Regions from separate parts of the Maritalea sp. S77 genome, predicted to be linked through region 1. Evidence: predicted binding sites of a transcription regulator. Region 1 holds the regulator's gene; each other region holds the start of a gene.
What was found. Region 1 encodes LexA, which represses DNA repair genes until DNA is damaged. Its sites were predicted from a motif close to TGTTCNNNNTGTGTTCNG; they were not measured.
Positions count from the first base shown of each region.

Region 2: the regulator LexA is predicted to act here: its motif matches at 4,761-4,778, upstream of ACP15Y_RS04990 (PA0069 family radical SAM protein).
Region 3: the regulator LexA is predicted to act here: its motif matches at 3,655-3,672, upstream of ACP15Y_RS10955 (ImuA family protein).

Region 1 is NZ_JBNAGG010000001.1:225,733-234,113, forward strand. It holds gene gltX (glutamate--tRNA ligase) at 1-969, opposite strand, end outside; gene ACP15Y_RS01120 (ComEC/Rec2 family competence protein) at 1,052-3,217, shown strand; gene lexA (transcriptional repressor LexA) at 3,230-3,943, opposite strand; gene ACP15Y_RS01130 (metal ABC transporter permease) at 4,690-5,532, opposite strand; gene ACP15Y_RS01135 (metal ABC transporter permease) at 5,529-6,383, opposite strand; gene ACP15Y_RS01140 (manganese/iron ABC transporter ATP-binding protein) at 6,376-7,266, opposite strand; gene ACP15Y_RS01145 (metal ABC transporter substrate-binding protein) at 7,263-8,156, opposite strand.
Region 2 is NZ_JBNAGG010000001.1:1,039,097-1,047,477, forward strand. It holds gene ACP15Y_RS04965 (polyprenyl synthetase family protein) at 1-415, shown strand, start outside; gene ACP15Y_RS04970 (4-(cytidine 5'-diphospho)-2-C-methyl-D-erythritol kinase) at 428-1,297, opposite strand; gene ACP15Y_RS04975 (tetratricopeptide repeat protein) at 1,301-3,028, opposite strand; gene ACP15Y_RS04980 (uracil-DNA glycosylase) at 3,205-4,143, shown strand; gene moaB (molybdenum cofactor biosynthesis protein B) at 4,160-4,708, shown strand; gene ACP15Y_RS04990 (PA0069 family radical SAM protein) at 4,861-6,009, shown strand; gene ACP15Y_RS04995 (lysostaphin resistance A-like protein) at 6,179-6,949, opposite strand; gene ACP15Y_RS05000 (TetR/AcrR family transcriptional regulator) at 6,946-7,542, opposite strand; gene ACP15Y_RS05005 (hypothetical protein) at 7,797-8,381, shown strand, end outside.
Region 3 is NZ_JBNAGG010000003.1:29,630-38,010, forward strand. It holds gene ACP15Y_RS10945 (error-prone DNA polymerase) at 1-1,207, opposite strand, end outside; gene ACP15Y_RS10950 (Y-family DNA polymerase) at 1,204-2,817, opposite strand; gene ACP15Y_RS10955 (ImuA family protein) at 2,699-3,592, opposite strand; gene ACP15Y_RS10960 (alpha-amylase family protein) at 3,825-5,843, opposite strand; gene ACP15Y_RS10965 (ABC transporter ATP-binding protein) at 5,859-6,965, opposite strand; gene ACP15Y_RS10970 (carbohydrate ABC transporter permease) at 6,967-7,800, opposite strand; gene ACP15Y_RS10975 (carbohydrate ABC transporter permease) at 7,802-8,381, opposite strand, start outside.

The DNA of each region.
Region 1 (8,381 bases):
AAACAGGCGTTGATCGTCGGCTTCTTTGATGTAATGCGCGTTCAAATTTTCCAGCTTGGCAAAATCCATGCGCGAGCCAGCCTTGTTGAGCCCCTCATAAGAGAACCATTCAATAAACTGCTCTGAGCTGAAGATTTCTTCATCTCCATGCGACCAGCCCAAGCGGGCAAAATAGTTGCGGATTGTCTCTGGCAAGTAGCCCATTTTGCGGTATTCGCCAACGCCAAGGGCACCATGCCGTTTGGACAATTTTGCACCATCGGGACCATGGATAAGCGGCGTGTGTGCCATCACAGGGACATCCCAACCCATTGCATTATAAATCACGGTTTGACGTGCGGAGTTGGTCAAATGGTCGTCACCACGCAAAATGTGGGTCACCCCCATATCATGGTCGTCAACAACAACGGCTAGTTGATAGATTGGCGAACCATCTGAACGCAAGATGATGAAATCATCTAGGTTTTCTGCTTTGAATGTGACTTTGCCTTGCACTTTATCGTCAATTACGATTTCACCTTCGAGTGGTGTTTTGATGCGCACAACGAAAGGCAGGCCAGCAGGGGCATCTGCCTCAGTTTTGTCGCGCCAGCGGCGATCATAAAATGCATTGCGACCTTCGGCGCGGGCTTTTTCGCGCATCTCGTCCAGTTCTTCAGGTGTGCAGTAGCATTTATAAGCGTGGCCGCTATCTAACAATTGCTGCGCGACTTCTTTGTGACGCTCAATATTCTCTGACTGCATGATGGGTTCGCCATCATAATCCAATCCCATCCAATCCAAGCCATCGATGATCGCGCGAATTGCAGGTTCGGTTGAGCGCTCTTTGTCTGTGTCTTCAATACGCAATAGCATTTGACCGCCCAAAGATTTTGCCAACGCCCAGTTGAATAGCGCGGTGCGGGCATTGCCGATATGCAAGAATCCGGTTGGTGAAGGGGCAAAGCGGGTGATGACTTGTTTGCTCATGAAGCACTCATTTTGGAAAAGTTGGAGAATTTTGTTTGCCTGTGTACCATAGGAGCAGAATTGCGCAAGATCGGGATGTTGCGTGTCACTTAAAGATATTGATTTAGAGCATATTTCCGCCCGACGCCCATTTATTGATCAGTTTTTTAGGGCAAAGGGTAATCAACCAAGATTTCAATCGGGTGACAGAACTGTCGCGCGACCTAAGATTGATGGTGCCGTTTTTGCGCGTCGGCGCATCGTATTGGTCCCGTTCGCATTGATCCTTGGTATTTGCATTTATGTAGGGTTGCCGATGGAGCCGCCCTTTCTGCTTTATCCGGCTGTTGCGCTAGTTTTGTTTCTTTGCTCCATTTTCGCAGCGCGGCATTGGGTTGCACGAAATGTTTTGCTGATGTCGGCATTTGCTGCGGCTGGCGTGGCGCTGATGGCCACGACAGGTGTTTTGCGCGGTACGCCACTGCTGTCTTATCCCACCGCTGGCACCATAGAAGGTCAAATCGTTGAATTGGAAATGCGCCCTGGCGACGATTTGCGTGTGGTCGTTCGCCTGGGCGAAGAGGTGCCAACTGCATTGCAGGCGGTTAAGTCTGTTCGCCTAACAATTGATGCGAAGCATTATGAGCCACGCCTTTTTCCACGTATCGGACAGAATATTGCCGTACGTGCTCGGTTCATACCTGTGCCGAAACCAGTTTATCCTGGCGGCTATGACCCGCAGTTTCATAGTTATTTTGATGGAATTGGTGCTTATGGCTCCGCGCTGGAGACCATTCAATTTCAAGCAACATCGAATAGATTTGGTTGGGCAAATGTTCGAAATCTGATCTTTGATATACGTTATGCCATCGCAGCGCGATTTACCGCGGCTATGGCCCCGAGGGATGCGGCGATTGCGCGCGCACTTATCATTGGTGATCAATCAGCCATTGCTCCGGATTTGCGAGATGAAATTGCGGTGAGCGGATTGGCTCACCTGTTGGCCATTTCTGGATTACATTTGAGTTTGGTAGCTGGCGGCATATTTTTTGGACTTCGGTTTTTGTTGGCATTGCCAATGTTCCCACTTTCAATGCCTGGCAAAACGATTGCTGCAATTGCGGCCATGGCAGCGGCACTGTTCTATTTGGGTATTTCTGGCGCAAATATCGCAACGCAGCGGGCCACAATTATGCTCATTATTGCATTTGTTGCTGTGCTGTTGGGGCGACGCGCTATTACGCTGCGGAACGTGGCACTTGTGTGTATCCTGATGATTATTCTCTATCCCAATGAAGTGTTTAAACCGGGCTTTCAATTGTCTTTCGCCGCCGTTGGCGCGCTCGTTGGCGTATATGAATGGACTAGAAATGTGCGGCAGGTGCAGCGATGGCCCGCGTGGTCGCGTTTTTGGGGCGGGTTAAGTTTGACCAGTTTGGTAGCTGGCGTTGCAACTGCGCCCATTGCGGCGGTGCATTTCAGCCAGTTTGCACCATTTGGATTGTTTGCGAACCTTGTGGCCGTGCCATTGGTTGGGTTCTTTGTGCTTCCAGCACTGATTTTTGCGAGCGTGTTGATGCCATTCGGATTGGAAACACCCGTGCTGCACATGGCTGGTTGGGGCATTGAGCAGGTTATTACTATAGCTAAGTTTTTCACCCATCTTGGAGGAGACTGGACTTATGTTGCGCCGCTGCAAGGTTGGGTTTTGCCCGTTTGTGGCGGCGCGCTCATGGTGTTTTTGATCCTGAAGTCCGCATGGCGATTTGTGCCGCCATTGTTTGTGATAGCAATGATCAGCCTTTTCGGCACAGCGTCAACACCTGATCTTCTGGTTTCCGATCAAACACGTTCTGTTTTCCTGAAGCAAAATGATGGGCAGTGGGCGCAGGTCAATCGGATCGGCAATAATTTTACTACCCGTGTTTGGGCGGAGTGGTTGGGCGTTGATTTGAAAGATCAATTGTTGACTGGGCAATGTGATCCGCGCGGCTGTATTGCCGATATCGCTGGGCAAAAAATCTTGCTGGCACGCGACAAAATTGCTGTTCGGGAAGACTGCGGACTGGTTGACCTGATTGTGGAGCAGGATTCACTTTACCAAAGCTGTGCGGGTGTTAGCCAAATGCTGCGGCATTGGGATATACGCCGATTTGGGACAGCTGCAGCTTACTTTAGAGGCGAGATAAACGGCGAAGCTAAATGGAGCATTCGCCATGCCGTGCACGATCAAGCGCGGCCATGGCGAATTGATTACGGCGAAAAATGATCCGCTTAAAGCCTAATATTTGCGGAAGAGGCCGACCAATCGACCTTGAACAGCGACTTGATCCGGACCAAAAATTCGCGTTTCATAGGCCGGGTTGGCGGCTTCAAGTGCAACGGAGTTGCCCTTTTTGCGCAAGCGTTTCAGCGTTGCTTCTTCGCCATCCACAAGCGCCACAACAATTTCGCCATTGGTGGCCGTCTGCTGCTTTTTGATCAGCACAGTGTCGCCATCAAAAATGCCAGCATCGATCATGGAGTCGCCGCGCACTTCCAACGCATAATGTTCACCGCCTGAGAGCATTTCAGGGGGAACCGCAACAGTATGGGATTGGGTTTGAATCGCCTCAATGGGGACACCCGCAGCGATGCGGCCCATCACTGGCACATGCACTGGTGCATGTGCATCGTTAGACATTGGTTCTGGACGCGCAGGCTCAGGTGCTTTGCCTAGTGTTCCTTCAATGACGCTAGGCTCAAACTTAGCCTTCTTGCCACCAAGAGAGGGGTTCATGCTGTCTGGCAAACGAACCACTTCCATTGCCCGGGCGCGGTTGGGGAGGCGGCGGATAAAGCCGCGCTCTTCCAACGCGGTAATTAGGCGATGAATGCCTGATTTCGACTTTAGATCCAACGCGTCTTTCATTTCATCGAATGAAGGGGGCACGCCGCTTTCCTTCATCCGTTCATGGATAAACATCAACAATTCATGTTGCTTGCGGGTCAGCATTGGACTTCCTTTTTAGAATCGGAACAAATGTTGAACAACCATACCTGTTCCTCCTATGTTCTGCAAGTCCGGATTTGCGCCCTCGAAAAGTGACATATTTTCAATGATTTGCAATGGTTGGTGAAAAGGGTGCGTGTTGCCAATGTGCAACAGCCATTTCCATAATGTACAAAATGTCACACCCTATATAGACATCGTAAAACGAACAACGTATAGCGATTGGTGTAACTTCAACTGGGGTGTCCTCCCATATTTTGGGGCCCCGACACCGCAACCAGCAAAGGGGAACATTATGAACCTTAATCATAAATTTCACACGTCCCCGGCGCGTTCCACGCCGGTTTCTAAATAACCGACGTTCTTTTTGAGGACGTCATGGCTGCGTCCTCGCTGTCACAACATCAACACTAACCCTTCTTAGGCGCTGTTTCTGCGTCCGAGAACTCATCGTTAATCGTGCGTTTTCGCGCGGGTTTCCGTGTGGCTGCGTGCATTTTGTCAACTCCAATTTCGGAGAACGAACGCGGCTGCGCGTTTGTCAGGAAACATGAAAAAACAACATGCTTTAACACTTAATATTTTCGAACGATTAGGTTTGGCTTGGCGCCAAATCTTCAGCCGGCGTCAAGCCAATTTCGGTGGACGTTCAAAACGCGTTCGCCGCGCATATGTTGGAGATTTGAGCGCTCATATCCGTAAGGATATTGGCCTCTAAACATCAAAAAAGGGGGCTGCGCGCCCCCTTATCAATTTGTGATCTCATGCGCGCGCTGGGCAGCGGGCGAAAAGAAGAATGCTAGTATGAACAATATGGTCATCACCAGCACAATTGTGGGCGCGGGTGCGCTATCCAAATGGAAGCTGATGAAAACGCCGGTAAAGGCACTAAACACGGCAACGGTTGTTGCGATGATCAACATCGGGCCTAATTTGCGGGTAAGCAGATAGGCAATCGCGCCTGGTGCAATAAGAATTGCAATGGCGAGAATGATGCCAACGGCTTTGAGTGCGGCGACAACGATCAATGAGATTGAGGCCAGTAAACCGTAATGCAGCCAGCGTACGGGCAAGCCAATCGCTGCGGCGTGTTGAGGATCAAATACATAGAGTTTGAGGTCGCGCCAGCGCGCAATAACCAATACTGTGAGAATGATGGCGATAATACCGGTTTCCATTAGGTCGGCATTGCTAGTGCCCAACATATTGCCGAACAGAATATGGTCTAGATGCACATCAGTTTCGATTTTTGTATAGAGCACGAGCCCAAGCGCAAACATGCCAGAAAAGACGACCCCCATAATGGTGTCCTCCTTCACTCGGCTATTTTCCTTCAGGTAACCGGTGCCGAGCGCACAAACCATGCCTGCAACAAATGCGCCAATGGCCAAGGGAATTGCCATAATATAGGCGAGCACAATGCCTGGCAGCACGCCATGGGAAATGGCGTCACCCATCAAGGACCAGCCTTTAAGAACCAAAAAGCAAGATAGAAGTGCGGCTGGGATCGAAACCAAAATGGCAATGACAAAAGCGCGTTGCATAAAGGGAAATTGAAACGCCAATAGGCTTGTTTCTAGCCATTCCATCATGATGTCACCTGTGCATTGCGGCGTGCGCGCTGGGCGCGTAAACCGTGTTTTGGGGCGAACACAAACGCTGTGAGGAAGCAAAGCGTTTGCAGCACAACAATGATGCCGCCAGTTGCGCCATCAAGAAAATAGCTGGAATAAGCGCCAATGATAGAGGTGAGGGCCCCGATCGCGATGCTCAACATGATCAGTACAGGGAACCGGTCCGTGAGCAAATAGGCGGTTGCGCCGGGGGTAACGACCATAGCGATTACCAGAAACGCACCCACTGTTTGCAGTGCGGCGACGGTGGCGGCGCTGAGCAGCGTAAAGAATATGATTTTTAGCAGGTTAGGCCGCAGGCCGATTGAGCGCGCGTGGTCTTCATCGAAGAATACGGCGAGGAAGTCTTTCCACTTGGCCCCCAAGACAACCAGCGTGATGATGGAAATGATGGCCAATTGCATCGTGTCTGTCGGCGTGATGGCGAGCACATTGCCCAGTACGATGGTTTGAATGTTTACTGAGGTGGGGGATAGCGACACCATGAATAGGCCAAGTCCAAAGAAGGAGGTGAAGATGAGGCCAATGATGGCATCTTCACGCAACTTGGTGCGTTGATTGAGAAATAGCATGGCTGCGGCCGCTAAACCGCCTGAAAAGAATGCGCCAATGGAAAACGGCAGGCCGAGCATATAGGCACCTGCGACACCAGGCACGATTGAGTGGGAAAGCGCATCGCCAATCAGGGACCAGCCTTTGAGCATCAAATATGCACTGAGGAAAGCGCAAACGCCGCCAACAAGGCCCGTAACCCAAATGGCGTTGCGCATATAGCCATATGAAAATGGCTCCAACAACAGATCAATCATTCGACTTATTCGTTTTGGTTTGAGTTTCCATTTTATCTTGCTCACCATAAAGCACCAAGGGACGCTCATCATCTGTGATGACAGCAAATTGGCGCGTGTCTTCATCATCATGCAGATCCGAACCGCCAAGGACAAAGTGACGCAACACACCACCAAATGTTTGTTCGAGATTGGCCTGCGTGAAGGTTTCCTCGGTTAACCCGAAATCAAGCACGGTGCCTTTGATCAGAACTGTGCGATCACAGAACTCAGGAACAGAACCCAAATTGTGGGTCGAGACGAGCATAACTTTGCCTTCGTCGCGCAGGTCACGCATCAATTGAATGATGGTGTCTTCGGTTTTGACGTCTACGCCAGTAAAGGGCTCATCCAACAGAATGACTTCACCTTCTTGCGCCAAAGCGCGGGCCAAAAAGACCCGCTTCTTTTGCCCGCCAGATAGTTCGCCGATTTGACGTTTTCGATATTTGGCCATATTGACCCGATCCAACGCCTGATCGACCATCTGCTTATCGCGTTTCGATGGGATGCGGAAAAAGCCCATTTTGCCATATCGGCCCATCATCACGACATCTTCGACCAAAACCGGAAAATCCCAGTCGACGTCCTCGCTTTGCGGGACATAGGCGACGAGATTTTTGCGCAATGCTTCCTGAACACTAATGCCGAGCAGTTTCACGCTGCCTTCGGCCACAGGCACAAAGCCCATAATGGCTTTGAATAAAGTGGATTTGCCAGAGCCATTGACGCCCACAAGGGCGGTGATGGTGCCCCGCGGGATGTGAAAACTGGCTTCCTTTAGGGCAGTGTGGCCATTGCGATAGGTGACGGTGACATCGCTCACTTTGATGCCACCATCTGCAATTTTGCTCATATCATTCATTGAGAAAGGCCTTCGGCGATTGTATTTGACGTGACGCGCAGCAAATCAAGATAGGTCGGGACCGCACCATTTTGGTCTGTCAGCGAGTCGACATAAAGGATACCGCCATATTTTGCATATGTCTCGCGCTCCACCTGTTTGGCAGGTGCGTCTGAAACAGTGCTTTCTGAGAAAACAGCACGAATATTGTGTTCACGGACCTGATCGATCACTTGGCGCACTTGTTGCGGCGTACCTTGCTGATCTGCGTTGATGGGCCATAAATAAAGTTCCTGCATGCCGAAATCCCGAGCGAGGTAGCTAAAGGCCCCCTCAGATGTTACGAGCCAACGTTCATTCTGAGGAATTGCTTCTAGCCGTTCGCGTATGGGGGCAATGATGCTCTCAATCTCAGCTTTGTAGGCTTCGGCGTTTTGCAAATAGGCGTCTGCATTGTCTGGATCATGCTCGGCAAACGCTTTGGCGATGTTGTCGACATAGATTTTGGCGTCCGATGGCGACATCCATGCGTGGGGATTGGGCTTGCCGGAATAGGGGCCGGATGTAATGCCCATGGGCTCAATGCCACCTGTGACGACAACGCTGGGTACATCACGCAGATTTTCAAAGAACTGTTCGAACCAGAGTTCCAAATTCAACCCATTCCAAATCACCAAATCTGCATCTTGCGCTTTGATGATATCTTTTGGTGTGGGCTGATAATTGTGAATTTCAGCACCGGGCTTGGTGATGGACACCACTTCTGCGCGATCACCAGCAACATTTTTTGCCATATCTGCGATCACAGTAAAGGTTGTTACAGCCTTAAATTTTTCAGCTGCTTGCGTGCCTGTCACGGCGAGGCCAGACAATAGGGCAAATGCAGGCAATAATTTAAGCAAGGAAGGCATGTTTTGACTCTCTTTTGAAATTCATCTCTCGCCTCCAATCTATAATGCAATTGAGAAGCGTTCGCAACTAGCAAATGTAAGAAATCTTTGGACCAAATCAAATGATAGGGATTGTGGCTATTTCAGGCTTTTCAGCAGGTGTCCGTTGGGTGCCGCAGTTAGGAATAATACGGAGGTGAGGAGATATTCAAAAAATAGATTATTAACCCTGTCCGCACTTGGGTT
Region 2 (8,381 bases), 810 kb from region 1:
GGCCACTCCCGAACAGCGCGATGCTCTTAAAGGCTATGGCGCAGAGTTGGGCATTGCCTTCCAGATTGTAGATGACGTGCTGGATTATGGTGGCGCCACCGGCACCATCGGTAAAAATGTGGGCGATGATTTGCGCGAAGGTAAAATGACGCTGCCGATTTTACACGCGTTGCAAAATGCCAATGAAGCGGATTGCGCTTTTATCAAACAACATCTTGGTGACGCTGAAGCCAGCGAAGACGTTGTGACCAAAGTCGTTGAAATCTTGCAAAGCACCAACGCTTTGGCCGATGCGCTCGCCCGCGCGCAACGCCACGCAGATGCAGCAAAGGCACACCTTGAGATGTTTGCTGATCAACCCGGCGGTCGTATTCTTATTGAAGTAGCAGATTATTGCGTTGAGCGGGCTTACTAAGCCGCCAATTTCCTAAAGCGTTGCTGACTGAGCCACCCAAGCGTGCGGCCAGCTTTTGCGGAACGTTTGTGCTGCCAACATCGCTTCTCCTGCGGTGCCGAACATGCCGAATATGGTGGCACCAGATCCGGACATTCGGGACAAGAGGCACCCCTTCTGCTCGCCCAATTCCATTAGCATCTCGCCGATTTCTGGCAAAAATTGAATTGCTGGCTTTTGCAAATCGTTGCGCGTGCCTTCCAGCCACATTGTGATCGCTGTAATGTGCCGATAGTCTGCGGCATCCCGGTGCAGTGGTGGGTTTTGTTTTTCCGTCAATTTGCGGAAAATATCTGCCGTGGACACAGGTTTACCCGGATTGGCCAGCACCAAATGCAATTTGGGAAAGTCTGGCATCGGGTCCAAATTTTCTCCCACGCCATCCACAAAGGCGGTGCGCGATAATAGACACATGGGCACGTCAGCGCCCAGTTCCAGCGCCATGCCCATCATATCTTTTAGCTCGAGATTGAGGCCTGAAATGCGGTTGGCCAGCCGCAACATGGCCGCCGCATCGGCGGACCCGCCACCAATGCCCGCGGCAACTGGCAGTGCCTTGTCCAATTCGATCTTGAGACCAGCGGGCAAAGTATCTGGAAATTCACAGCGAAACAGCGCCAAGGCTTTCAAGACAATGTTTGATCGCTCGCCCTTTAGCGCCGCACCAAATGGCCCGGTGAGCCCCAATTCGTCCACGTCGGCGGACGTGGCCGTTAGCTCATCACAAAGCTCGGTGAACACACACAAGCTTTCCAACTCGTGATAACCATTGCTGCGTTGGCCCACAATATGGAGTGCCAAGTTAATCTTGGCAGGGGCTGGCTCGCGCCATTCAGCATTCATGGGTTAGTTGCTCAATTCCGCCACACGCTTAAGCGCGCTCAGGTTCCCATCTAGCTTTTCGCGAATTTCTTCGATGAGTTCCGCATCATCTTCGCCCGCCAATTCCAATGCAATTGACCATTGGAATCTCGCTTCGCGTTTGCGATTGACCTGCCAATAGGCATCACCCAAATGGTCGTTAATTGTAGGGTCACTTGGGCTCAAACGCGCGGCGCGTTCCAGCGTTTCCGCTGCTTCTTCAAAACGTTCCAAGCGATAATAGGCCCAACCCAAGCTGTCTACGATATAGCCATCTTCGGGCCGCAGCGCGACAGCCTTTTCAATCATGTCCAATGCGCGTTCAAGCTGCAATTCTTGATCGACCCAGCTATAGCCGAGATAGTTCAGTACTTGCGGCTGGTCTGGGTTCAGCTCCAGCGCTTTTAGGAAATCGCTTTCAGCTTTTTCCCATTCGCCTTCGCGTTCAAACGCGATGCCACGCACATAATGAAGGTGCCAATCAATGGCGCGTTCGCCACCAGTCATATCCAGCGCCCGATCATAGGCTTTTGCCGCTTCGCCATATCGCTTATCGCGACGCAAGGCATCGCCAAGTGCAATCACCGCGGTCAAATTGTCCGGCATGGTGTTTGCCAAGTTTGAAAGCTTGCGAATAGCTTCATCAATATCGCCGATTTCTTGCAGATTTTCAGCGGTGCGTACCAATGCTTGCCCGTGCAATGGCGACTTGCGGTCAACCTGCGCATAAAGGGCATTCGCCGTTTCATAGCGCTCTGCGCGCTCCATCAAATCCGCAATTGAAAATTTAATGAGGTCTGATTTTGGGTGCAGATAGCTCGCCAAACGCATCAAGACGATTGAGATGTCTGAGGCTTGCTCGCGCGACAAGGCGGAAGATAATCCGCGTAGCGTTTCAGCTGCGCCCTGTTGCACATTATCTGACATGCGGCCGGGACGCTTCTTTTGCTGCAAGGTTTCGCCCAGCACTTCAATGTTCACATGGGTTAGCCCGCGATCATTGTAGCGCTGGATCACATCTAGCGCTTCATCATGTTTGCCTTGATTGCCCAAAAAGCGCGCATAGGCTTCCACGATGCGAAACACAAATGGGTCGGCCTCATATGCTTGCTCATAAAGCGCATTGGCTTGGCTTGCATTACCTGCGAGGTCGGCCATTAAAGCGCTTTGGAAAACCAGAAAGTTTTTAAAACCAGGCTGGCTTATGGGTTCAAGATTTTCCACGCCAGCGAGGCCACCGCGTTCCTCGGTTAGTGCCCAAGACCAAATCACATTGCCGGTGATGCCGAACAGCGAGTCCTTAGACATGCCTTCCAGCGCCTTCAGCGCGGACGCATAACGACGCTCTTTGAGTGCCACGACGCCAACGGCGATGCGGGCCAATTCGTTCTCTGGCTCAACGCTCAGCAATTGCTTTGCTACCATTTCGGCTTCATCCACGCGCCCGGCGGCCACTAAAGAAACGAACGCCCGGTCCAATAGGGCGATATTGCCCCAATCCGCTTCCAGCGCATCTAGGAAGTAAGACGCTGCCAGATCATTCTCGCGATCCTCAAACGCCCCGCGACCAGCCAAATAGCTGCCGGAAATCGAGGGATGATAGAGCGAAAATTGTTCGATGTTGGTCGTGTCTTGCGCGTGTGCGGTCACGTTTAGTCCCAACACCATTGCTGAAGCCAGAACGAGGTGCTGCAATTTTTTTGAACAATTCATCACGTTTGGGATAGCCCTTAATTGATTTGGATTCGGTCAAAGCGATATTTAACGCATAGATTGGCGATTTTATGGCTGAGGCGCAAGGATGTGTGCGGAATTTTTCGCGCAAAAATTCGTTCAAATTTCGGTGTGAACCGCTAGGCGCACGTCAATTCATGCGCTAAGACTGTTTTATGAGCGACACTGCCCCACCATCAGAAGACGAAACCGAAAAAGGTGCCTTTGCGCCTGTGCCCGGCGCTGCCTATTTGGATGCGGATACTGCCAGCCTTGCTGGGCTTTTGGAATGGTATGATGCGATGGGTGTCGACTTGGCGGTGGAAGAAGAAGCAATCGATCGGTTTGCCGCACCGAAGGCACCCGTCAGCGCACCCGCACCGCAGCAACAGGCTCCAATTCAGTCTGCCCCAGCGCAATCAGGTGGCGTGTCCCACGGGTCAGGACCAATTGCCAATCCATTATTGGAGCAACAGGACGCAAAGCCTGTTGCGAAACAGCAAAACCTTGCGGGCAAAACTGAGGTTGAAGTCGCGCAAAAGACGGCCAAGGCCGCTGAGAACCTCAAAGATTTACGCGAAGCCTTGCTCAATTTTGATGCTTGCCCGCTGAAACGCCATGCAGATAAGCTTGTATTTGGCGAAGGGCCAGAAGATGCTCGCATCATGATTGTCGGCGGTGCCCCGCGCAAACAGGATGATATGGTGGGCCTCCCCTTCCAAGGGGCAGAGGGCATCCTGTTGCAAAAGATCTTGGAAGCCATCCAACTCGACTATGCAAATGTGTACCGCACCAATATCTTACCTTGGCGACCCGCGGGCGACCGTCGCCCCTCGCCGATTGAGCATGATATTTGCATGCCATTTTTCCAACGCCAAGTGGGGTTGATCAAGCCAGATTTCATCCTCTGCTTGGGGGAACAGGCAGCTCACGCGGTCCTCAACCAAAAAGGCAGCATTTTGCGCCTGCGTGGCGAGGCTCATAAAGTGGAAATCGATGGGCACAGCACCCAAGCATTCGCCACCCTCAATCCTTCTCATTTGCTCAACAAGCCCGCGCAAAAGGCGCTTGTTTGGCATGATATGTTAAAGTTCAAACGCGCCATCAGCGCCTAACTTCTTGTGAGCTGCAATGTTCAAATTCAATATCGACGAATCCAAAACCCTTATCCCGCTGCACATTGCCATTTTGGCCGTGTCCGACACGCGTACCCTGGAAAATGACGATAGCGGTGCGCTGCTCAAATCCATGATTGAGGAAAGCGGTCACAAGGTTTTGGATCGGCAAATCGTCAAAGATGATGTGGACGCCATTCGTGGCGTGGTTGAGCCTTGGCTCGCAGATGAGAACATTGATGTGGTGATCACCACAGGCGGTACTGGCTTTGCCAAGCGCGACGTGACGCCAGAAGCGCTTGAGCCGTTGTTCGACAAACGTATTGATGGGTTTTCCGTGCTGTTCCATCAATATTCAGCTGCGCAGATTGGCACCTCCACCTTGCAAAGCCGCGCCACGGCAGGCTTGGCGCGGGACACGCTGGTGTTCTGCCTACCCGGCTCTAAAGGTGCCTGCCGTGATGGCTGGCAGGGCGTGATCAATTATCAATTGGATAGTCGTCACAAGCCGTGCAATTTCATTGATAATATCCCCCGCCTAAATGTGGCGCCAGACCATGACTGACGGGGCTTAGCTCCGTTTTCGGCGCGGTTGAACTTCTTAAAATCGCGTTAAATGTTCTTTTTTTGTTCTCATTTCTGTGCTAAGAATCGGTTCTGAACTGATTTGAACTGAGCGCGCTTATTTGCGCCAAAGGCACGGAGACTAAAATGGGAATGAACGCAGTATTTCCGCCCTCACCGGAAAGCCTGGCGCGTATCGCAAAAAGCGGCGATGCGGATGTGTTGTCGCGCACCATTATCGCACCACATCTTAATCGCGGCCGCGGCGCGCAATCCAATCAAACCTCAAAGTTTGAACCCTATAGCCGCGAGACCATGGATGATGGTTGGGGCAACCTTGATGCGTTGGAGACGGTGAAAACCACGGTTCGGGACGAAAAGTCCAAGAGCATCATCACCAAAAATGACTCACCGGACATTCATTTTGACCGCTCCATCAACCCTTATCGCGGGTGTGAGCATGGCTGCGTTTATTGCTTTGCCCGGCCGACACACACTTATCTGGGCCATTCGGCAGGGCTGGATTTTGAGCGTGAACTTTACGCCAAGACCAACGCTGCAGATCGGCTTTATGAAGCATGGCTGAATAAGAAATATGGTGTGAAACCAATTGCTATTGGCACCAACACGGACCCTTATCAGCCGATTGAGCGCGACAAGAAGATCATGCGCGCCTTGCTTGAAATGTTCGTGGCGCATAAGCACCCGATCACCATCACCACCAAATCCAGCCTGATTGTGCGGGATTTGGATTTATTGACCGAGTTGGCCAAGCAAAATCTGGTGCATGTCACCATTTCCATCACCTCGCTCGACCATCTTTTGTCCCGAAAGTTAGAACCCCGTGCGTCCTCACCCGCACGGCGGCTGGAAGCGGTGGAGTTGTTGTCAGCAGCGGGCATTCCCGTTTCTGTGGCGGTTGCCCCTATCATTCCGGCGATCAATGATGCGGAGATTGAAAAGATTTTGGCCGCTGCCTCTGCCAATGGGGCAAGTGGCGCGGCCATGATTATGCTGCGCCTGCCCGGTGAAGTGCGGCAATTGTTCCGCGAATGGCTGCTGCGGCATTATCCGGACCGGTTGCGCCATGTGCTCAATCTTGTGCGCGATGTGCGGCAAGGTCGCGAAAACGATCCGCGGTTTCATTCGCGCATGGCCGGGCAAGGCCCCTATGCCTTCTCGCTACAACGCCGGTTTGATCTGGCGCTGGAACGCTACGGCATGAAAAAGCGCCTGCCGCATTTGCGTACTGACCTTTTTACACCTCCGAAAGTAGACGACCCGCAGCTAAGTCTGTTCTAGGATTCCCCTATCCTTTGGCCCGCTAGCCACCAGACTTAGCTCTCTACCAGAGCGACCGCCCCAATCGTCGTGCCCCCGCACGGTACTCCAACATTTTGGGGCGGCGCTCTGGACATTTTTTAGTGCGGCATTGTTCTGCCGTTCAAATATGCAATTCGCCATAACGCTTTTAGAAGGGCAGCCACCGCAGGCCGGATTGTCCGGTTCGTGCAAAAACGATAATGCACGCGCAAATCGCAAGCACGAGATAGGGCCCGATGCTCATGGAAAACCACGAGTTGGGATCTTTAAATCCTGCAAATATGGCTAGATTTGCAGCAACATTGACCGACAAATGTATCAAGATTGCAGGCAATATTGAGCCACCAGAAATTGTGTAGGCTGCCCCGATGATCACAGAGTAAAGCATAACGTGCACCGCAAAAAGTGGCAGCGCGATCTGCGCGTGGGGCGAGTCGATTGCCCATAAGGGCAAATGCCAAATCAACCAGATTCCTCCCACAATCAATGATGCTTCTAACCAGCCAAATCTTTGGTTTAGATGTTCCTGAAGAATGCCGCGCCACCCCAGTTCCTCGCCCAATGGGCCAAGGATCAGGTTAAAGCCAATCATCGCGAAGAGGAGCCCAACATTGAGCGGTGTTGTTGCCTCCTGCGCAAGTGGGCGCATCAAAAGAAGCAGTATGATGGGTGCGATGATCATAAGCCAAACTTCGGGCGGCACTGTCGATAGTTTGACGGTACGGCTCAATAAGTCGGGTAAGCTTCCGTTTTTAGCACTCACCAACAGTGCGGCCAGTGTCGGCCCCCACACCATGATCAGCCAGAATGGCAGCCCCACTGCTGTTTCGGGAGATCTGGCGGCCGGGATTGCCCAGATACACGCAAAGCCGGCGAGTGATATGGCAAATGTAAGTCCGAGAAAAAGCACAGGCATCATGCATTCCCAACCTTTTTGAGTTCTGCAATTGCGGATTGTAGTTCTGATGGATCTTTTAAGAATTTCTCCAGGGCTTGAAGCGCGGTTGCCGCAAATCCTGCGGCCTGTGCATCGTTCCATTCGCCGAGAATTTGGCGCCGATTGATATGCATATTGACCGTTAGAAACAGCTCCGCCACATGACCTGCGTCAAATTCGGGGCGAATGATGTCCCCGAACCGCAAGGCCAGCACTTTGTTCAAATGCTGCCCCATCGCCACCTCGAGACTGGACAGATATTCCAGCTGCTCTTCTTTGGTGTTCAGATTGGCGACGATGCCAGGGTCGTTGCCCAAATGGCACGACCCAGCATCTAGCAACACGGCAATTGGCCACACGCTGGTTTCTCGCAGCACATCAGCCAATGCCAATATCTCCTCTTCCACCAATGCGTCTAGCACTGCACGCTTGTTGCCAAAATGGTGATAAAGCCCCCCGCGCGACAATTGGCAGGCAAGCCTTATGTTTTCCATTTCGGTGCGCGCATAGCCTCGAGCCGCAAATAGCTTTCGTGCTTCTGCCAGAATACCTGCGCGGCGATCATTTTTCGTCAATCTTGTTCGCATAATGGCGTTTATACCGACATATGTCGGTAAATGCAATAGCAAAAGCCAGCGGATAGGCGACGCCTTAATATCCGCCAGCTAAAACCGCTTCCGCCTGATCGGAGTGCACGCCCCAATTGTCGTGTCCCCACACGGTACTCCATTATTTTGGGGACGTCGTTCCGGATATTTTGCCGTGATTTCAATCAATTAATATTATATCGTCGGAATCAACTCATTCTAGTTTTATTAGGTTTTTCTAAATGACACTCGACGGATTTCTTGGCTTTATTGCGCTATTTGTGGCGTTCTATGCAATTCTTCCTCCTGTGACCCGCCTTCGTGTCCAGCTACATTTGAAATACCAAATTCCGCTAGCCTTTCTTGCCATCCTATTGGTACTATATTTCGAGTTTTTCTACGTTCTGGGGCAGCCCTGTTATGTAAATGAACCTGAAATATGCGACCTGATCAGCTTTAAAAAAGGAGGAAACTTCACGCCTCAACAAGCTGCTTTCTTAGTTGCTTTTTGCTGGATGTTATTGGCAATCGTACTCAACAACATACTAAAGCCAGGTTCCAACTCAATTTCGGCAATTGGTAAAATCACTCAGGAGCTACTCCTCACACAGCGATTTGCTGAATTACTGCACTTCATGGGACCTAATCTTAAACTAATTGAAAGGACAGCTAATCGAGAGCTTTCAATACAGAAATTGCACGACTGGCTTGCTAATAGAAACTGGTTTACACGACAAAATGTGCAAACCCTCAGAACTGGCCAAAGCGAAGAAGCCAAAGACGAAAAAACAAGAACTCTCGAAGCTGTATACGAAAAATTCAGGCAT
Region 3 (8,381 bases), on a different contig from region 1:
TCACCTCTTCGCGGCGCTCATGTTCAAAATCTACGTCAATATCAGGCGGTTCATTGCGATTTTCAGTGATAAAACGCTCAAACAGCAGATCAATTTCATTGGGATCTACCGACGTGATCCCAAGGCAATAGCACACTGTGGAGTTGGCGGCAGACCCGCGCCCTTGGCATAATATTTCATCAAAACGCCCCTTGTCCGGCTGTGGGGTACGGGCATATTTCACAATGTCATAAACGGTGAGAAAATAAGGCGCATAGTTCTTTTGCGCGATAAGTTTGAGCTCATTTTCAATATTGATTTTGATCTTATCTGGCACACCATTCGGGTAACGCCATTTTGCCCCCATCCAGGTCTGTTCTATCAGATAGTCCTGCGGTGTTTTTCCATCAGGCACCGTCTCGTCCGGATATTCATATTTTAGATCGCTCAGATCAAACTGACATCGCGCCACAATTTCCTGCGTGGCTTCCAATGCATGTTCAAAATTTTTGAAAATTACGGCCATATCATCACGAGATTTCAAATGCCGTTCTGCATTGGCCTTGAGCAAAAAACCGGCCTTATCGATGGTGGTTTTTTCGCGAATACAGATCAGCACATCTTGCAGGTCGCGACGCTCCGCTTCGTGATAAAGCACATTGTTGCTGGCCAACAGGCGAACGCCCAATTGGGTCGCAAGATTGTTGAGCCGCGCAATATGGGCACGATCTTCCCCGCGATAAGGTGCGCTGGCCACCAGATAAACTGGTTTCGGCAAGGCTTTTGCCATCTGACCAAGATGGTTGATTTCCGCCTGCCGAATGGATGATGGCGGGATCAACGCAAAAATTGAGCCGCGACAATGGTCTTTAACATCTTCAAAATCTAGGTGACAGGCGCCCTTCTCGGCCCGCATTTTGCCCAAGGACAAAAGGGTGCACAAGCGACCAAAGGCCTCTCTATCTGTGGGATAAGCCAACAGGCTATATCCATCTTCTAGATCAAGGCGCACTCCTACAATCAACCGAAACGGCGTATTCTTATCCGTTTCGCGGATATGTTTGGCCTCGCGATAGGCCCGCACGATGCCAGCAAAGCTATTTCGATCTGTGATCGCTACTGCTGCATGGCCGCGCACATAGCTTGTGGCGACGAGCTCGTTGGGATGCGAGCCGCCGCGTAAGAATGAAAAATTTGAGGTAACTTGAAGCTCTGCATACATGGCTATGCATAAAGCCCGTGCAGCCACCATGTCGCGGCTTCATTTCGGGTGGCCTGTTTTTGCTTAAACTCACGATAGACCCAGAATCGCAAACCGATTTGGTCTTCAAGTTCATAATAGTCTCGCGGCAAATGACGGCCTGCTAAATTCTCCCACCATTCTGGCAAAATTCGCTCTGGCCCCTGTGCATAGATAATTTGATGCCATAATTTACGCCACAAAAACTGCGCTGGCACAGGTGTCGTCTCACCAAATCTTACTTCAATAAGTTCAGGCTGAGCCAATAGGGTTGAGGGGCGACGCGGGGAATATTCCCACTGCTGCCAGGTTTCACCTTTTAACGGGTGCACTTTCCTTTGTGCTTTTTCCGGCAAGTGCCGCTCTATGGGAGAAATACGGTAAACCGTGCCCTGCCCTAATCTATTTGCCAACCGATCTAGAAGCGGGGCCAAATGCGCATCTTGCCGTTTGGCATCCTTATGATCATCCAACTGCAATTGGTTTGGCGCAAGGTCGCCAATTTTATGTGCTGATAGCACCAGAATATCAATGCCGAAGCCAGGATCGATTTCATTGAGCTTTTCATCAAACAAGCGCCAAATGTGCGCCTTAACCCTTGTGGGCTGTGCCAACCCAATGGTTATGTTTTTGATCCGACCATCGCTGTAAAAAAGATCCAGTGAAAGCCGCACTACACCTTGTTGCCGCTTCTGTAATAGCACAAAAAGTTGTTCCAACAATTGGTCGAATTGCTGGCTTATATTGGCCAGATCAATCAAAGGATCAATGGGAGCTACGCTGAAGCGAAAGGTTGGTTGTTCTTCATCATGTGTGAGCGGTTCTTCTTGCAAACCAAGAGCCCGCTCCATTTTTTTGAGCACCGCATCGCCATGTTTTTTATCGGAGAAACGGCGATAAAGGGCAGCACGGGGCAGCGCAAACAATTGACCAATTGTTTTCAAACCCAAATGATAAAGCGCATTAATATGGTCTTTATGCAGCCTTAGAGCTTCAACAGGGAGAGGCGCCAAGCCGTGTTTTGTCTCAAAGGGGGGCAAAATTGAAAGCGGTTTTTCGGCATAATGTGCCAATGCCCATGCTGCGCCCATATTGTCGCTCAGGCCAAGCCGAACTTGATGCCCCATAGACTTAAGTGCCGCCATGATTTGCATGAGCATTTTATGTTCGCCCCCAAACAGATGATCACAACCTGTGATGTCCAGATAAATAATGTTGGTTTCCCCGGGGACCACAATGGGGGAAAAGCTTTTCAACCATGCTGCCCTTTGATGCAGCAAAGCGCGATCTGCTGCCGGATTATGAAACAAAGCTTCCAGCTCATGGCACAGGGCTTTAGCATCTGTTAGCCGCATTCCCGCATGCACGCCCATTTGGCGCGCCACTTCGTTCACAGCGGCGATATAAATGCCGTGGGCTTGCTGCTCAATCAGCGCAAAAGGTTTTTTGCCTTTGTGGGCACCATCCGTTTTGACTGCATTATTCGCCCCCTGCTCTTCCATTTTGCTGATGTTGACGGGGTCCTGCCGCCACGCGATCCGCAAATGTTCGATTGGCAGGTTGGGAAACCATATACAAAGGATACGCCGTGGTTTCATATTCAAAACTCCATGAACCGGTTTGCCCCGTACGTGCCCGCATCAAATGGGCTTTAATTTTGCGGGTGCCTGGTGCGCGCTCATCCAACAGGTTTTTGGCGCTGGGTTGGCTTTCAATTTGCCAACGGGAAAAGGCAGCGCTGGTGCCCTGACACTTATGGGGCCGGTGCAAAAATAAAGGGGTCAGCCCTTTTTGACAGGCCAGTGATAGGCGACGGGTTTGGGTAAAACTTGGATCTTGGGCATAGCCAACAATTGCTGCAAAGCTCTTGCTGTTGGCCGCTTCTTCAAGTGCCCATAACAAGTCTGTTTCGCTATGAGGTCGCACGAAGATGAACTGGCCTGGATCAAGGCCAAACGCCATCAACCCCGGCCCATATAAATGGCCTAAATCTCGCACTTCATAATATGGCGCACACCATAAAATTGGTGCGGTTGAATTTTGGTCGCGCAACAACATTTTGAGGCTGAGCAACATAAAACTCAAACTGGCCATATCCCCATAGGTTTTCGGGTAGATTTCGTGCACTGCAGGGCGTGTTAAAATGTCAGAAGAATGATGTTTTCGCCACCATTGCAATAAGGGGTCTTGCTGCTGATTTACAAAAGGAGGCAAGGAAAGCTGCTGCTTTTTGCCCGCTTCATCATTGGCGGGCGTTAGCGCCGCAGGCACATGATCGCCCGTATAAGCATGCAGCCCATACCCCTGCGCATTTGCCTGTTCAATGCGGCGCAGTTTTTGCTGCAATTGCAAAAATTTTTCCTTTTTGTCCATGCGCGTCATCCACCTCATTGCAAGACTCGTAAAAGTGGCCGTTCGTCGCCAGACTCCTTAAATGTTCACTTTTTGTTCTATTTGTCAAGATGTAACTATCTTGGGATGATCATTTTGCAAGACACGAAACAGGCTGATCATGATTTTAAACGATGCAGCATGTTCACATAAAAATGGCGGGCACAGCCAAAGGCTGCCCCGCCACAAGTGGCTCATCGCCAAGTTTATAGATTTAGTAGCTTACAGCTACCATCTGATGCCCTTGAATCTTATCTACAGTGAATTTGACTTCACCGGCGGCCTGCTCAAACGCCACATCTTTATTATCGGGCACCAATTTCACGGCTGAAACTGGCTTGTCGGTTTTTAAAGCCACGTCAATCTGGCGCAGTTCTGGCAGATCTTGGATGATCTCGACAGGCTGGCCATTAAACGTGCCCCGCAATTGTGGGGTTGCGTATAGTAAGTGCACAATGTCGCGGTTTTCTGCATCTTGCGCACGCACAGTTACCCGACCACCTACAGGTAGGCTGGTGGTGACTTTGCGTTGATTATCCAACAGCAAATTCACCAAATTGCCGAGCACCCGGCGGTGCACCACAGCGCCTGCCTCGAAGTAGATCGAGAACATGGGATAAGGCAAATAAGCCACACCATTATGCACCACACCAGCAGCAAATTCGCTCGGCTCTGTGTGGTAAGGTGTGTTCATATGGCCGTTAAAATGCTTGTGGCAACGGTCGAAATAAGGGTCAAACATTTGCCCCAGGCTTTCGCCCTCCGTCACTTTCAAGCTGTAGCCTGTTTGCCCCAGCAATACGGGATCATGCACAAAATCTGCGGCAATGTTCTTGGCATAATCAGCGTAAGCATTTTCAAATTTTGCTGGGCCCGCAATGTCAGCCCCGAAGTCAAACAGCGGCTTTTGCGTTTCTGCATCAACGCCCGATTGACCGGTCAAGAGCAAACGGCCGCCTTGATCGACAAAGGCCTGCAATTTTTGCTGCAGCTCGGCACCAATATGCGCTTCATCCGGCACGATGATCAGGCGATAATTCGCAAACTCGGCGTCCACATCAATAAAGTCGAACAATTGATGTTCTTCCAAAAGCAAGCGCGACGCGCCCTCATCTGCGATATTGTTCACTGAAGCGGGTTCCCATGTGGGAATATTTGGCGAGTTGATCGCCCGCACGGATAGCACCGCAATTTCAGCAACATTTTTGGTGTTCAAGCACCATGGCTCTTTATCTTCCACTTGCTTATAGGCCTCGCCGATAATGTCATATGTGGTTTGGGTGATTTCGCCGCTTGGGTGCAAATGATCGCCAATGGAGCACCGGGCACCGTGAGCCAGCATAAAGCCGCATTCATATTGCAACGCCGTTGGATGTTTGAACGCACCAAATTCGCCCCAAGTGGTGTGGAATTTTCCAGTCATGCCCAAATAGTCGGCGCCAATGGTTTCCGCATATTTCGCGCCAATTGGAAAATGCTCGTAGCCCCAGCCGCCTGTGGGCAGAGATTCAATTTCCAAATGTTCGTTAAAGTCCAAAATGGAACGGTCGCCCAGCGTCAGATTGCCGTGATTGTGCACCACAGGCATATCCGCCCGCAGCACTTTGGCGGCAGCCGTGGTGCGGCGCATATATTCAGCCTTGGTATGGGCGGCGTGGGTCAAGCGATCTTCTTCTTTGGTCCAATCCAGGTCCATTTCCTTCATTTGCTGCAACGCCGCTGGGCTGCATGAAGGATATTGGTGGGCAATGTCCAAAAAGATGCCATCGCAATCTGAAAAGAGTGTCGCCACTTCTTCAATTTGCGCTTCCAAAAAGTCCATAAAGGGTGTTGAGAAATCCAACAGTCCCCAGCGCACTTTTTCCTGCGTGCCCAAATTGCCACCAGCAAACAAAAACTTGCCTTCAGGGGTGATCACGCGCCATTCAGGATGTTCACGACAGCTCAATTCGTCCCATGCGCTTGTGATGTAAATGGGCACCCGAATGCCCTCAGCCTTCAACGCGTCATATTGGGCGCGCAGCAGGTCGAAGTTCAGGCTTGGGTGGCGCTGGCCAACTTTGCCGTCATAATAATTCCAGCCATGGTGGCAGCGGGCAAACAAGGTGACGGAATTAACGTGGGCACGCTTAAACGCGCTGGCAAACGCTTTGCCGTCAAATTTTTGACCCACTTCGGGGATGGCTTCACTGGTGTGGAAGTCCAAATGGACTTGCCGAAATGCATTACTCATAAATAATCCTGAAAACTATTGGCTGGCGCCATAAACGCGTTGAACGGGAAGCGAATTTCCTTCTGAATCAAACAAGTGCAACTTGCTTGGATCAGGGGAAATTGAGAGGTTTTCGCTCGGTTCAAATTGATGCTGACCGGGGCGAACCAAAGTCACTTGATTGTCCTGCGGAAGCGCAACAAACATCACTGTTTCGCTGCCCAATTGCTCTGCGTGGACCAAGCCGCCTTTGATGCCATTTTCATCTTGCACCCAGCCATTGGCGCGCACACCAACTGTCAGATTGTCACCAATATTGACGCTCAAATTGTGGTCTGGCTTGAGTTGCGCTTCAACATTTGTGCCCAACACAGAAACGGCCAATTTGTCGCCTTCAGTTGCCTTCACCATTGCCGGCAAGAAGTTCATTTTTGGTGTACCCAAAAAGCCCGCAACGAACTGGTTGATCGGCTCATTGTAAAGCTCAAGTGGCGAACCAATTTGTTCGATATAGCCGTCGCGCATCACCACGATTTTGTCGGCCATGGTCATGGCTTCCACTTGGTCGTGTGTCACATAGATGGAGATGGCTTTTTGCTGGCGATGCAGCTTGATCACTTCAAGGCGCATATGGGCGCGCAGATCCGCATCCAAATTCGACAAAGGCTCGTCAAAAAGGAACACTTTTGGATCGCGCACAATCGCACGGCCAATGGCCACACGTTGACGTTGACCACCAGAAAGATCGGCTGGCCGACGCTCCAAATAAGGCTCCAGCTTCAGCACCTTTGCGGCGGCATCTACTTTTTCTTTGATCTTATCCTTCGGCACCCCAGCCATGCGCAGGGCAAAACCCATATTTTGTGCCACGCTCATATGCGGATAAAGCGCATAGTTTTGGAACACCATGGCCACACCACGTTGGTCTGGTTCAAGATCATTGATCGGCTCGCCATCAATCGAAATGGAGCCGGAGGTGATATCTTCTAGTCCTGCAATGGTGCGCAAAAAGGTGGATTTACCGCACCCTGAAGGGCCCACAAACACCACAAATTCATTGCCCGACACATCAAGGCTTAGGCCGTGAAGAGCTTCATGTTTTCCATAGTGTTTAACCAGGGAGTTGATTTCTAAATTTGACATTTTACTTTCCCATACCTGCCATGGATTTCACGAAATATTTTTGGAACAGGGTGAAGATCACCAGCAGGGGCAAGGAGCCCATGGTGATCGCGGCCAACATGCCCGGCCAATCGGTGGCGTATTGATCGCGGAACCGCACCAAGCCCAGTGGCAAGGTTTGCACTTCGCGCGAGGTCATCACGATCGTGGCAAGCAAGAATTCGTTCCAAACGGAAACCAGGTTAAAAATTGCGACGGAAACCAGAATTGGTTTGGAGAGTGGCAAAACCACATACCAAAGCCGCCGCCAGGGGCCACAGCCATCAAGCTTTGCCGCTTCTTCAAGTTCGCTAGGGAATTCATAGAAGAAGGAATACATAAGGATCACCGAAAACGGCACGCCAAATGCGGCATAGGGCAAGATCAGCCCCAAATGGGTGTTGAGCAAATTGGTCTCAGACAAGAGCACATAAACGGGCACAAGCACCGCATGTACCGGAATGGCAAAGCACAGAATGATCAACAAATAGAGGGTACGACGGAACGGAAATTCCATCCGCGCCAGGGCGTAAGCCACCATGGCCGAGATGAACACGATCAGCACAACCGAGAAGAAGGATACGATGATCGAGTTGAGGAAATAATCCCGTACCCCGGCGTCCCACGCCTCGGCAAATTTACCCCAATTTGGGCTTTCAGGCAGCCCGATTGGGTTGGTGAACATTTCCCGTTGGCTCTTTAGGGCGCCGATGAACATCCAGCTCAAGGGGAACAGGATCATCACAGCATAGGCACCCAGAAAGAGATGCATGAAGAAGGCTAGTTTTCTGGTTTTTGGAAACAGTTTCGTCGCCATATTACCATCTCCTCGTCAAGCGGTGCTGCACAAAGCCAAAGGCCAGAGCAATGCCAAGGAAAATCACGCTCATCGCATTGGCGTGGCCAATGTTGGAGAATTCAAACGCGTTACGGAAAATGTAGGAGGCCAACACTTCTGTTGCGGTGCCGGGGCCACCATTGGTGAGAACATACACCAAGTCGAACACTTTAAAGGCACTGATCACGGTGAGCAAAATCGCGGTCACGATCACATTGCGAATCAAGGGCAATGTAATGTGGAAGAAAGAGCGAATATGTTTACAGCCATCCATGCGGGCGGCTTCATAAAGCTCTTCGGGGATTGATTGCATGCCGGCCAGCAAAATCACCATCATAAAGCCGGTATATTGCCAAGCACCCACAAAGATCACGCCATAAAGCGCGCTATCGGGGTCGCCCAAAATACCATTGCGTGGATGGGGAATATTTAACATCGCCAACCAGTCTTGGATTGGGCCGATATTGGGATCAAGAAACAGGCTCCAGAGCAAGCCGATGGCTGCGGTGGACACGACGATTGGGGCAAAAATAATGGTGCGGTAAACGACCTTGAGACGG